One region of the Glutamicibacter sp. NPDC087344 genome, then DNA from elsewhere that is predicted to be linked to it. Evidence: riboswitches for the same ligand, from Rfam matches in the RefSeq annotation. Region 1 holds a riboswitch; each other region holds the start of a gene.
The links. Region 1 has a riboswitch for S-adenosylmethionine ahead of ACIOWL_RS11685 (methionine ABC transporter ATP-binding protein). Riboswitches for the same ligand answer to the same signal wherever they lie in the genome.
Positions count from the first base shown of each region.

Region 2: linked by a shared signal. The riboswitch ahead of ACIOWL_RS20500 (flavin reductase family protein) and the one ahead of ACIOWL_RS11685 (methionine ABC transporter ATP-binding protein) in region 1 are both predicted to bind S-adenosylmethionine.
Region 3: linked by a shared signal. The riboswitch ahead of ACIOWL_RS18270 (hypothetical protein) and the one ahead of ACIOWL_RS11685 (methionine ABC transporter ATP-binding protein) in region 1 are both predicted to bind S-adenosylmethionine.

Region 1 covers NZ_JBIUXY010000005.1:354,002-358,056, reverse strand. The annotation lists gene ACIOWL_RS11695 (hypothetical protein) at 1-770, shown strand, start outside; gene ACIOWL_RS11690 (WxL protein peptidoglycan domain-containing protein) at 888-1,916, shown strand; SAM riboswitch class I at 2,175-2,263, shown strand; gene ACIOWL_RS11685 (methionine ABC transporter ATP-binding protein) at 2,386-3,390, shown strand; gene ACIOWL_RS11680 (methionine ABC transporter permease) at 3,387-4,055, shown strand, end outside.
Region 2 covers NZ_JBIUXY010000018.1:38,197-42,251, forward strand. The annotation lists gene dnaB (replicative DNA helicase) at 1-598, opposite strand, end outside; gene ACIOWL_RS20500 (flavin reductase family protein) at 1,174-1,674, opposite strand; SAM riboswitch class IV at 1,766-1,882, opposite strand; gene ACIOWL_RS20505 (NAD(P)-binding domain-containing protein) at 2,273-4,055, opposite strand, start outside.
Region 3 covers NZ_JBIUXY010000012.1:55,632-59,686, reverse strand. The annotation lists gene ACIOWL_RS18285 (gamma-glutamyl-gamma-aminobutyrate hydrolase family protein) at 1-486, shown strand, start outside; gene ACIOWL_RS18280 (TetR/AcrR family transcriptional regulator) at 529-1,086, shown strand; gene ACIOWL_RS18275 (thymidine kinase) at 1,083-1,706, opposite strand; SAM riboswitch class IV at 1,884-2,030, shown strand; gene ACIOWL_RS18270 (hypothetical protein) at 2,050-2,346, shown strand; gene ACIOWL_RS18265 (amino acid permease) at 2,343-3,725, opposite strand; gene kynU (kynureninase) at 3,846-4,055, opposite strand, start outside.

The sequences.
Region 1 (4,055 bases):
CTCTTGCTAACCTGAAGGGTGTCGAGCTGACGGAAGCAGGGTTTAACTCAACCCCTGAATACCTTGAAGTGGCGGCTCCATCCAGCGTCGCCCAGCAAAAGCCAGCTGGGATTTGGGGCTCGTTCCCAGCTGACTTCGTTGAGTTCCAGGGCAAAACCGGAACCCAGTCGTACTGGTTCTCCTCCGGTGGTGCTGCTGATGCGCGTAAGCCAACCACCGAGCTGAACGTGGCATGGGTAGCTGATTTCACCGTGCCAGTAGATCCAGAGCTTCCGGAGACTCCTCAGGTCGCCGAGTCCGAGGACGTAACGCTTGACGTGAACGTTCCTACGAAGCCGGTTGAGCCAGAAGAAAAGGAATTCAAGTGGAACATCGCAGGCAATAGCCTGAGCTTGGGTACCGCTGCTCAGCAGTCGATTGGTTTTGTTGCCAGCGGCACCTTGCCAGAGATCACTGTGAGCGATAACCGTGAAAACTCGAAGGGTTGGACCGTTACCGGTAAGACCACCGACTTCAAGGACGGCGCTAATACCTTCGGTGGCAACGGCCTGGGTTGGGCACCAAGCGGCACAACAACTGGTACCGGTGTAACCCTTGGTGCTTACGTAGTTCCAGGTAGCACCAACGGCCTGTCGGCAACCTCGACCATGGCTTCGGCTACCGGCGCCTCCACCGCAAAGCTGAACACCGGTGTGCACCTGCTGGCACCGACCGACGCTCCTGCCGGTGACTACACCTCGACCCTGACCGTTACCGCTATCCAGAAGTAACATCAGGCAGTAGTACCTAGCGGTGTCCGGCCAACCGACGGTTGGCCGGACACCGTATCACTTTCACGTTGACAGTTTGACTGCGACGACCACACCGCTTTACCCCGCAAGGAAAACATGTTTTCGAACCGCCCAGTCTCCCGTTCTAAAGCCGCACGGCTCATGATGGGCGCCGCCTGCGCTGCGCTTGTTGCCACGGCTACCGTTGCTGTGCCGGCAGCCCAAGCCGATGACATTTCGTGGGGGATCAACCCCGGCGGCGATGAGGATCGTTCAAGTTTTTCCTATGAGCTTGATCCGGGGGATAGCGTCGAAGATAGTTTTCAGATCACCAACTATGGTGTTAATCCGTTGGAACTCTCGGTGTACGGTGCCGACGGACAGACCTCGGCCAATGGTGCACTCGAACTCTTGCCAGCTTCGGAACCATCGCAAAACATCGGAGCTTGGCTGAAAGCGGATGAATCCACCGTTACCCTGGCCGCCGGTGAAGAAACGGAAGTCGATTTTACGCTGAGCATTCCCGAGGACGCGCAACCCGGTGACTACGTTGGCGGCATGATTTCTTCCTACATCGACTCCAGTTCGGGAGCCGCGGTTGCCGTTGACCAGCGACTGGCAACACAGTTGGCGGTGCGTGTTGGCGGCGAAGGAACCATGGCCCTGGGCATGGATAACGTTGATCTCAGCGCACCTATCGCCTGGAATCCTTTCGCGCCGGTCTCGGCGGATTTTGCGGCTCAGGTTACCAACGACGGAACCCTGCGTGCGCGCGGGAACTACACGGTCAAGATTTCAGGCTTGTTCGGTTTGGGCAGCAGTACTCAAACTATTGCGCTTGAAGAGATGCTTCCCGGTGCCACCGTGGATCTCGCATCGCAAGTTCCCGGGCTGTGGCCACTGATCTGGCAGCAGTATGAAGTCACGCTGACCCCGGAAGGCATTGATTCGGTTCCCGGAGAGCCGGTAGTCGTGAATGGCACGTTCTGGACCTTCCCAGCCGGATGGGTTGGAATCCTGCTGCTGATCATCATCGCGGTCGTAATTGTCGCGGTGGTCCGAAGTCGGAGATACGAGTACGTCTACGAAGACGAAGACGACGAAGCAGATGACGCGAAACCCACCGCCTCTGCCTCCCGCGAGTAGGAATTTATGATCAGCCCCAGCGATTCGCTGGGGCTTCCTACATTTAAGGACCTAGACGATATTCACGCTTGTCGCCAAGTACAGCCGTACCCTCGGCTTCTTTTAACGACACATGTCCTTTCGTGACGGAAAGTATTACGTATTTTCAGGCTAAAGAGGTCTGCAAAGTAGCAACATGACGAAGTTACTACGTAACTCTTGCGACTGATCAGACGCAAGTTACAGACTTGAAGAGTTCAAGCGATAAAGCAGAACACCACACCATCCAGAGCGACCGAGAGATCTGGCTCGAAGACGTCGCAGCAACCACCCCGCGGGGCCGGTGCTAAGGCCAGGACCGATGGAGCATTCACAATGACTCTGGCCCGTGCGCGGCTTCGTCCGTGCACAGTTCAGTTTGTTGATAGAGCTTCTAGGTGTAATCACCAGGGGAGAGCATGTACTCGTACTATCACGGAGGGAAAATCTCATGATTGAGATCAGGGATCTCCATAAACACTACGACTCAGCCCAGGGGCGGGTTGAAGTTCTCAAGGGTATCGATCTGAGTGTTGACGCCGGTTCCATTACCGCCGTCGTCGGGCCCTCCGGCGCCGGGAAATCGACACTCTCGCACTGCATCTCTCTGCTGGAGAAACCAAGCAGCGGCCAGATTCTAATTGATGGCAAGAACCTGACGTCCTTGTCGGGCAAGAGCCTACGCGCTGAGCGCCGCGCAATTGGGACAATCTTCCAGAACTCGGCCCTGCTGCGGCGGATGACCGTTGCAGAAAACGTTGCGCTTCCCCTGCGAAATCTCGGCGTGGTACACGGTGAGATGACCGACCGAGTAGCTGAACTGCTGGATCGTGTTGGACTGCTTGACCGCGCAAATTCGTACCCCGGCCAGCTCTCTGGCGGCCAACGGCAACGTGTCGGAATTGCTCGTGCGCTGGCACTGCGGCCGCGGTTGCTGCTGTCCGACGAATCGACCTCTGGTTTGGACCCGGAATCAACACAACAAGTGCTTGAACTGCTTGATTCGTTGCGTACCGATCTCGGTCTGGCAATCATCCTGATCACCCATGAGATGGACGTTGTCCGCCATGTCGCGGACAACGTTGCGCAACTCGATGGCGGCCGCATCGCCGAGTACGGACAGCTTCACGAACTGGTTGCCAACCCCGGTTCCGAGACCGGTTCAAAACTGTTGCCGTTGCGTGCGGAAAAATTGCCGCAGGGCTTCGCCTACTCAATGACCGTCGCCTACCTCAACGACCGTGTTGATCCAGCTTGGATTTCCAGACTGGGTATTGAGCACGGAATTCGTGTTGCCTTGCTTGGCGGTTCAGTCGAGGCGCACCATGACGGAACGCTGGGACGTATCAGCATTGGGGTCGAGGGCGCCGGAGCGGAGCAGGTCACCCAGATTCTGGCCGGATGGGGTCTGCGGGCCACGGTCCAGGAACACGAACGTGAAGAGGTTGCCGTATGAGGTTCCCATTCGAAAGCGCGGCAGTTGGCACGGATACCCCGTGGAATGAACTACTCGCCCTGCTCCTGCCGGCCTACGGTCAAACCTGGGCCATGGTGGGAATTGTTATGGCCCTGGTGATCAGCGTCGGTGGGCTGATGGGTGTTGCGCTCTACAACACGGACCGGCACGGACTGTTCCCGCGACCCAAGGTGCACGCAGTTCTCAGCTGGATTGCGAACATGGGACGTTCGCTGCCCTTCCTAGTTCTGATGGCAGCCATCATCCCGTTTACCAAATGGATCACCGGAACCACCATCGGCATTGCCGCCGCAGCGGTACCGATGACCATCGCCGGCATTCCCTTTTTCGCACGGTTGGTGCAGAACGCGCTTAACGACCTGCCAAAGGAGAACCTCGCGGTGGGTTTGGTAACCGGAGGCTCCCCAACGCAGATCATCGGAGCAACCCAGATCAGGGAAGCGCTGCCCGCGCTGGCCTCAGCGATCACGCTCAACACGATTTCCATGATCGAATATTCGGCCATTGCTGGAACCATCGGCGCCGGGGGTATCGGTTATCTCGCGGTGACCTACGGGTACCAGCGGTTTGATATGAACGTCATGCTGGCAACGATCGTGGCCCTGATCCTGACGGTTCAAATTGTCCAATTCCTCGGCGACCGC
Region 2 (4,055 bases), on a different contig from region 1:
CGTAGAAGCCGGTGGGAACACCGGTGATGCCATCGCCCGCGTTGGCGGCGTTCTCGATTTCATCAACGGTGCCTTCGATAATTTCGGACAGGCGGACGTAGTCTTCGCTGCTGCGGGTTTCAGCAACCTTGTAGACCTCGGCCTGCGCCTCATTTACGATGGCGTCAACCTCGCCGTCGGGAGAATAACCCATCTGGACAATGCGCGTCCCAGCGTCAACAAGCCGTCGCAGCACAGCGCGTTCGCGCACGATCTCGGCATAGTACCCAGCGTTTGCAGCGGTCGGCACCTGCTGGATGAGGTTGTGCAGGTAGGCTGCGCCGCCAACGCGCGAGATCTCGCTGCGTTTGGTCAACAGGTCGGCCACCGTCACGGCATCTGCGGGTTCACCACGACCATAAAGGTCGATCACTGCTTCATAGATTGCCTCGTGGGCCGGGCGATAGAAGTCGGTGCCGCGAAGTACCTCGACGACATCGGCGATCGCGTCCTTGGAGAGCATCATGCCGCCAAGAACAGACATTTCCGCTTCGATGTCCTGCGGCGGCTTGCGCCCCGCATCTGATTCGCGCTCTTCGTAGATCGGCTCTGCACTCATTACAGACACTTCCATCCCCTATGTACCCGCTGGGAAACCATTCATGCCACCACGGCAACTGCCTATCATGTCAGCACCAACCGACAGTTAGACCCAATGCTCTTGTGGATAGTCGTTCCCAGTGCCAACACTAGGTGGGTTATTAACAGAGGTAAACCCTGATATCCACAGATTATGTGGATAATCCACCCTCACCTGTGGATTCGCCTGTTCACTACATGGGGACAACCCTGTGGATTACCCCACTTAATAATCAACAAGTAGTCTTTGACTAGTGCGTTTACCTTTGCACAGTTGTGGATAGCAAGTTAATTTTTTCCACTCCCCGCGGGCCTAAAACTGGTTATCAACAGTCAAATTCCCGTATTCATGGTACTTTTTGGGAGTTATCAACCCTCATCAACAGGCTATCCACAAGACTGTGGACAAAATTGTGGATAGACCTTGTGTCATCATTACGCTACAAACCGGCCGCGGTGAAGACCCGAGCCCTCACAGGACTGATTCCCGAACGGCAATTAAAACGCTGCGGCACGAAGGGGGTCCCTTCGTGCCGCAGCGTTGAGTTGGTTCAGTTATACGAGTTCGGGCACTGGCAATGAGTGAAATCGTGAATCGTGGAAAATCTGCGGAGAGTGTTTTGCGACGTCATGACCATGGACTTCGAGGAAAACGACCCAGTGGTCTCCGGCTTCGACTTCGTTGTAGATTGAGGTTTCCAGCCACAGGGTGGATTCTTCGATAAAGAGCGCGCCCTCTTCGGTGTCGCGAGTTGCCACACCGGCAAAACGGTCGCCGTGCTTGGAGGCGATCTGGACGCAGACACCGTCATTGCGTTCACTGAGCACCGAAACACCAATGCGCCCCGCCTGGCGAAGCTTCGGCCAGGTGTTGGAAGTCTTCTGCACCGCAAACATCACCAGTGCTGGTTCGAGCGAAACTCCAACGGTGAATGAGGAAGCAATGATGCCGGTTTTTTCGCCGTCAATCACCGCGCAGAGAGCGGCAATACCTGATGGGTGCTGAGCGAAAACCTTGCGCAAGGTCAGTGGGTCAAGATCCTGGTTTAATGACATGGCTCGATTCCTTCGGGTCGTGCCCACCGAACGCTGGCCCGGGAATCGTGCGGAATTTCTCCTACACAAAACCGATGCCGGCGCACTCGATGTGCGGTATTTGTGCCACGCAGTCTTGCGCGGGACCGAATCCTCACCTGGAGCACCCCACTACCGTTGAGAGGGTTGCCGGCCAGCAAGCCAGGGCTTATAGCTGACGCTCTTGATTCTGGTTAGAACAATATTGGTGATTACGCCGAACGGTCAAATATTTCGCTTCTTAAATCTCAATACTCAAGGATTCATTCGACTTGCCAGGGAGCCATGGTGTCACAATCGTTCAATTATTCGTTAGCCCTTTGAATTAGCTGATGTTCGTGTTGGGGTTTCAGCCCTGTTTCCATTTGCCGATAGCCGGCCGCCCGATCCGGCCGACCACCACGCACCGACTGGAAACTGACTGGACCGGCATTTACAACCGCTTGGTCCAGGACAAGGGTGGCTCGGCGCGCAAACCAAGCGCCCTTGTCCTGGACCAGCCGACCAGCCAAAGACTCGGCCCGCCCGGTCGCGGTGTGTTATCAGGCGGGCCGCAGCCCTCTCAGACGCGTCTTGCGCGTCAGAGCGTATGAAAGCTTTCGGCGAGCGCGTAGACCGGGGTTTCCAGCCCCTCATAGCGGGCCTTGAGCTGGATTCCCAAGTACTTGGAGTAGTGGCGGGACTGGTGCAGGTTGCCGCCGTGGAACCACAGATTCTTGACCCGGGTCGGTTTCCACATGTTGCGCAGCTCCCCTTCCCACGGCCCGGGGTCCTTGGTGGTTCCCGAGCCCAGTCCCCAGCATTTGCCTACCTCGTCGGCGACTTCCTGGGAGATGAGTTTGGCCGCCCAACCGTTCATGGACCCGTAGCCGGTCGCGTAAACCACCGCGTCGGCAGCCAGTTCGGTGCCGTCGGCCAACACCACGGAATGCTCGGTGAGGTGCGAGACCTCGCCCTTGGCCAGCGCGATGGACCCGTCGGCTACCAGTTCCGAGGCTCCAATGTTGATGTAGTATCCCGAACCGCGGCGCAGGTATTTCAGGAACAAGCCCGAATCATCGTCGCCGAAGTCCAGGTCGAATCCCGCGTCGGTGAGCGACTGGTAGAACTGTTCGTCGTCCTTCCGGATCTGGGCGAAGGCTGGTTTGTGGAACTCGGGCAGTACTTTGTAGGGGATCGAGGCAAAGATCAGGTCGGCGGTGTTGTGGTCGATCCCGTTGGCCAGCGCCTCCTCCGAGTACAGCGGGCCCAGCACGGTTTTCATCAGTGATTCAGAACGGACAATGTGGGTGCTGGAACGCTGGACCATCACCGGTTTGGCGCCGTTGTGCACCAGATCGGCGCAGATGTCGTGGGCTGAATTGTTTGCCCCGATCACCACCACATTCTTGCCGCGATAGGCTTCGCCTCCTGGGTGGGTCGAGGAGTGGTTCTGCTCCCCGGCGAAGATCTCCTGACCCGGGTAGCTGGGGAGATTGGGGATTCCGGACATCCCGGTCGCCATCACCAGGTGGGTGGGGCGCAGGGTCATCGGTTCGCCCTCGCGGGTCACCTCAACGATCCAGCCTTCTGATTCCGGGTCTTTGCGTGCGCTGACCGCCTCGGTCAGGGACCAATAATCCAGTTCCATGAGTTTGGTGTAGCACTCAAGCCAGTCGCCCATCTTGTCTTTCGGGGTGAATACCGGCCAGTGGTCCGGGAACTCGATGTACGGCATATGGTCGTACCAGACCGGGTCATGCAGGGCCAGGGAATGGTACCGCGAACGCCATTGGTCTCCGGGCTTGGGATGTTTGTCTATGATCAGCGCCGGCACCCCCAGACGCTTCAGGCGCGCGCCGAGGCCAATGCCGCCCTGCCCGCCGCCGATGATCAGCACATAGGGCTGTTCGGTGATGCCCAAGGACTCTTGGGTCTGCTTGCGCCGGTCCAACCAGTTTTCCGAGACCATGGCAGAACCGTGATCGGCTCCCAGCGCACGGCGTGGTCCCGATGGCTCCGGGAAGTCACGCAGATTCTGAGCGGTCGAGAGCATGGTCCAGCCCAACCCGTCACGCAGCCGGAACAGGCCCTTGCCCTGTACCGCGTCATTTTCGAAGGTGTACCAGGCTTCGATAACACCATCTGCGTCCGCGGCGCTGGTGACCTGCAGATTGCGTGGCCACGCACCCGAATCGATACCGAGCAGCAGCGACTGGATGCCGTCACGACCTTCGGCGGTGTGCAAATTCCAGGTCAATGCGGTCAGGTCGCGCCAGTAGCACTCTTCGCCGAACAGCTGCGCCGCGGCGGCGGCATCCCTTGCAGCCAGGGCCTGTTGCAGCGTGGCCAGCCATGATTGAGCCTGGACTTCCGGGGAGTTC
Region 3 (4,055 bases), on a different contig from region 1:
CCGCAGGCAGACCGCACCCAGATCGCGGCCATCCACCACGCGATCGCCACGGATACTCCCCTTCTGGGGATCTGCCGCGGACTGCAGCTGATCAACGTTGCGCTGGGTGGAACCCTGATACAGGACCTTGACCCTGCGCTGGCCCACCGCGGCGAGGGAACCGATCCGTTCGCCCAGACCCATGTCAGTGTGGTTGACGACGAGTTGGCAGTGGACCTGTCCGCCCTCTCCGCGCACCAGTGCACCCATCACCAAGCCATCGACTCGCTTGGGGACGGACTTCAGATTGTGGCCAGGTCCGCTGATGGGGTGATTGAAGCGGTGGTTCACCACACCGCCAAGCTCACCGGGGTGCAGTGGCACCCAGAGCACTCGCAGACGGCAGACACCCAGCTGGGCCCGCTGATCCAGCGTTTGGCCCGGCAACTCGGCCACCACGCACCGGCACCACGTAACACCGCGGAAAATCAGCTGGTTGACGCCTAGTCGCCGCGCCCTGAGTTAATGCCGTGCGTCTAGACTTGAGGCATGGCATTGACTCAGTTAACGGTCGTGGATACCGCGGTCGACATCCTGCAACAGTTCGGATTGGCTGATTTGTCGATGCGTCGCCTGGCCAAGGAACTTGATGTCCAGGTGGGTGCCCTGTATTGGCACGTCAAAAACAAGCAGGAGCTGCTGGCTCAGGTAGCCGCGAAACTGCTGAACACCCCCGCATTATCCGTCCGGGCCGATGACTTCGCCACGCCCAGCGAGGCGGTGCTGCAGTTGATGCGCAAACTGTACCTGGCACTGCTGCCTATCCAGGACAGCCCCGAGGTGATTGAGGTTGCCAGCGCCATGCAGGTTGAATCCTTGGAGCCGGTGCTGCAGTTGCGTGCCTTGTTGCAGCAGGCCGGGCTGGGCGAAGACCAGGCGCGCTTCGGCCAGCAGTTGCTGTTGAATCATGTGTTGGGTTCGGTGGCCTACCGCCAGAACCTGATCCAGCTGGACGTGAATTCATCGGAAAGCGACGGGTTCGATTGGGGTCTGCAGCGGGCCGTCGCCGGGCTGCTGTTCCCGGAATCCGCTGAGCGTTTAGGCTAACCGAGTTTTCCGCCGGATAGTTCCAGATAACAGGCGGCGCACAACGATTCGTACCAGACGTCTTCACCGTCGATTGCCACCTGGTTCCCGTCAAACACCACCTGTTGCCCGACGCGACGGGTATTAAACATTGCCTTGCGCCCGCACCGGCAGATGGTTTTCAGCTCCTCCAGCGAGTGAGCCAACTCCATCAACCGGGCCGACCCCGGAAACGCATGGGTCCGGAAATCGGTGCGGATACCGTAGGCAAGCACCGGCACGTTATCAAGGACCGCAATCCGCAAGAGGTCATCAGCCTGTTCACGGCTCAAGAACTGGGCTTCATCCACCAGCAGGCAGGCCACCGGTGGTGCGTCAATGTGCGGAACCAGCGCCTGCGGGTCATCGCCGGAGGCCAGCGTGGCGAACTGCTCACGGAGGTTATCCATGGGACCCACAATCAGGTCCACGGCTCGGCTCAGGCCGAGCCGGGACACAATCGAGCTGTCCCCCTTGGTATCCACTCCGGGTTTGGCCAACAAGATCCGTTGCCCGCGCTCCTCATAGTTGAATGCGGCCTGCAGCAAACTCGTCGACTTGCCCGAGTTCATTGCCCCGTAGCGGAAATACAGTTTGGCCACGCTCGCCCCTCGCTAAATTCTTCGGCCTGCCAACGGCAGGCCACCTATGATTTTAGCCCTCCGGGCTCCGTGGAAGATGACGTGCCGTGTCGCCCGGCGAATCTTTGTGAAGCATCGATACACCTTGCGGGCAGAACTCTTCCATCCTGTCGGCATCGTTTTATACCATGAAGACAGCTTCACGAGATCTGATCGCTGGGAATCCACAAGGGTTCTTGGCAAGGCTCCGACCGATCAGGCGCCAACCCCACACAGTTGTACGGCGGGTGGCTCGGATGACGAAGCGGCCCGTGGCACACCAGGTGTTTCGGGCAAGGACAACAAGTTGCAAAGGTGTGTTCCCATGCACAACACCACATATGCAGGTTCCCTCGAAACCTCGAACCTGATCAATCCGCTGCCCCGCTTCGCCAACGACTGGATCAGCGCCTGGCTGCAATTCGACAGCGGAACCGGGCTGCTTCATATCGGCGCCGGGCCGCGCGAATGGATTCTTGAACCGGTTGACCCGTTGAAGTTGAGCTCCGCGGTGGATTCGGGAATCCAGGTTCAAGGGCAGTTCAATCCCGGACTGAAGATCGCCTTGATTCCGGGCTCCCACCAGCTGGTGGGAAGCTCATTTTTCCGGCTGCGCGCCTAATTCCGGCCCACGTCGGACCGGCGGGCGAAAACCAGCCAATACAACGCCGACATGACCAGCACAAACGGAACCCCGAAAATCAGAGTGAACTTGAATTCCGGGACAAACAGCGTAGTGAGCAGCAGCCCGCCAAGCAATACCGCGCCGAGGACGGAGGCTGCCGGGTAGCCCGGCAGCCTGAAGTTCAAGGTGCCCTGCTCAGCGCTGATCTGGCGGCGGAATTCGACGTGGGTTAACAGGATCATCAGCCAGGTGGCCAGCGCGCCGAAGGTGGCTAGGGACATCATCAACCCGAACCCGCTTTCGGGCGCCAGGCCAACGGCGAGGGCCGCCACGGCGATTCCTCCGCCGGACATCCAGACTGCGTGCACCGGGGCGCCGGCGCGGCTGGTGCGCTGGGCCAGTTTCGGTGCGTGTCCGGCCGCGGCCAGCGAATGCAGCATCCGGGTCGCCGCGTACAGCTGGGCGTTCATGGCGGATAACGCGGCGATGATCAGCACAAAATTCAGCACCGATGCGGCGAAAGGAATACCCACCTGGTTCATCACGGTCACAAAGGGCGACCCGCCGGCTACCAGCTCGCTGGTGGGGGCAATGGCCAGGATCAGAGCCATGGTCAAAACGTAAAACAGCAACAACCGCAGGAACGACACTTTAAACGCCTTGCGTACCGCGAGCTGAGGGTTGTGCGCCTCCGCGGCGGCAATGGAGATCGCTTCGATTCCCATGTAGGAGAAGATCGCGACGATCACCGCGCTCCAGGTCCTCGAAAGGCCATGAGCGAAAAAGCCCGAGTCAACGGTGTAGTTGGCGAATCCGAAACCGTCGTGCGGATCATGGAAAACCAACCAGGCGGCGATGATGATAAACGCGATGACCGCGAACACCTTGATCGCGGAGAACCAGTACTCGGTGGTTCCGAAGACCCTCACGCTGGAAAAGTTCACCGCCAGCAGGGCGGCAGAAAAAAGCAGCACCCAGAGCAGCCCGGGAACCTGCGGGAACCAGAACTGCATGTACTCCCCGATGGCGCTGACTTCCGTGCCAACCGCGAAAATCAATGCGGACCAGTACATATACTTGGTCAGGTAGCCGGCGTAACGGCCAAGATATTTTTCGGCATACACCCCGAATGAGCCAGCCACCGGTTGCTTGACGGTCATTTCGGCAAGCGCTCCCATGACCAGCAGCGCAATCACCCCGCCGAGCACATAGCTGAGGATCACCGAGGGACCTGCCATCGCGATGGCAAGCTTGCTCCCGGCAAAGAGCCCGGTGCCGATGGCGCTGCCCAAAGCGATCATGGCCATCTGCGCTGGAGAAAGCGACTTCTTCAGGCCGGTGCTTGGCCTCCCGGTTCCAACCGGCTGTTGCGCCACTGCTACTCCCTACGACGTGCCTAGGCGGCGCGTGGAATCTGCACACACGCCGCCACTAAGCGTACTCGGGAGCCAAAACCCCGGATTTCCGTTGAAGATCCGGGGTTTGGCAGATTGCGCCTAGGTCACGGCGTTTCGCAGGGAGTACTCTTCGCGTTGCCAGGCGTTGGTGTGCAGAATCTCACGCAGGATCTGCACCGCATCCCAGATATCGGTGCGCGAGATGTACAGCGGGGTGATGCCAAAACGCAGCACCTCGGGTTCGCGGTAGTCACCGATCACGCCCCGGGCAATCAGGGCGGCCATGATTTCGTAACCGTGTTTGTGGCG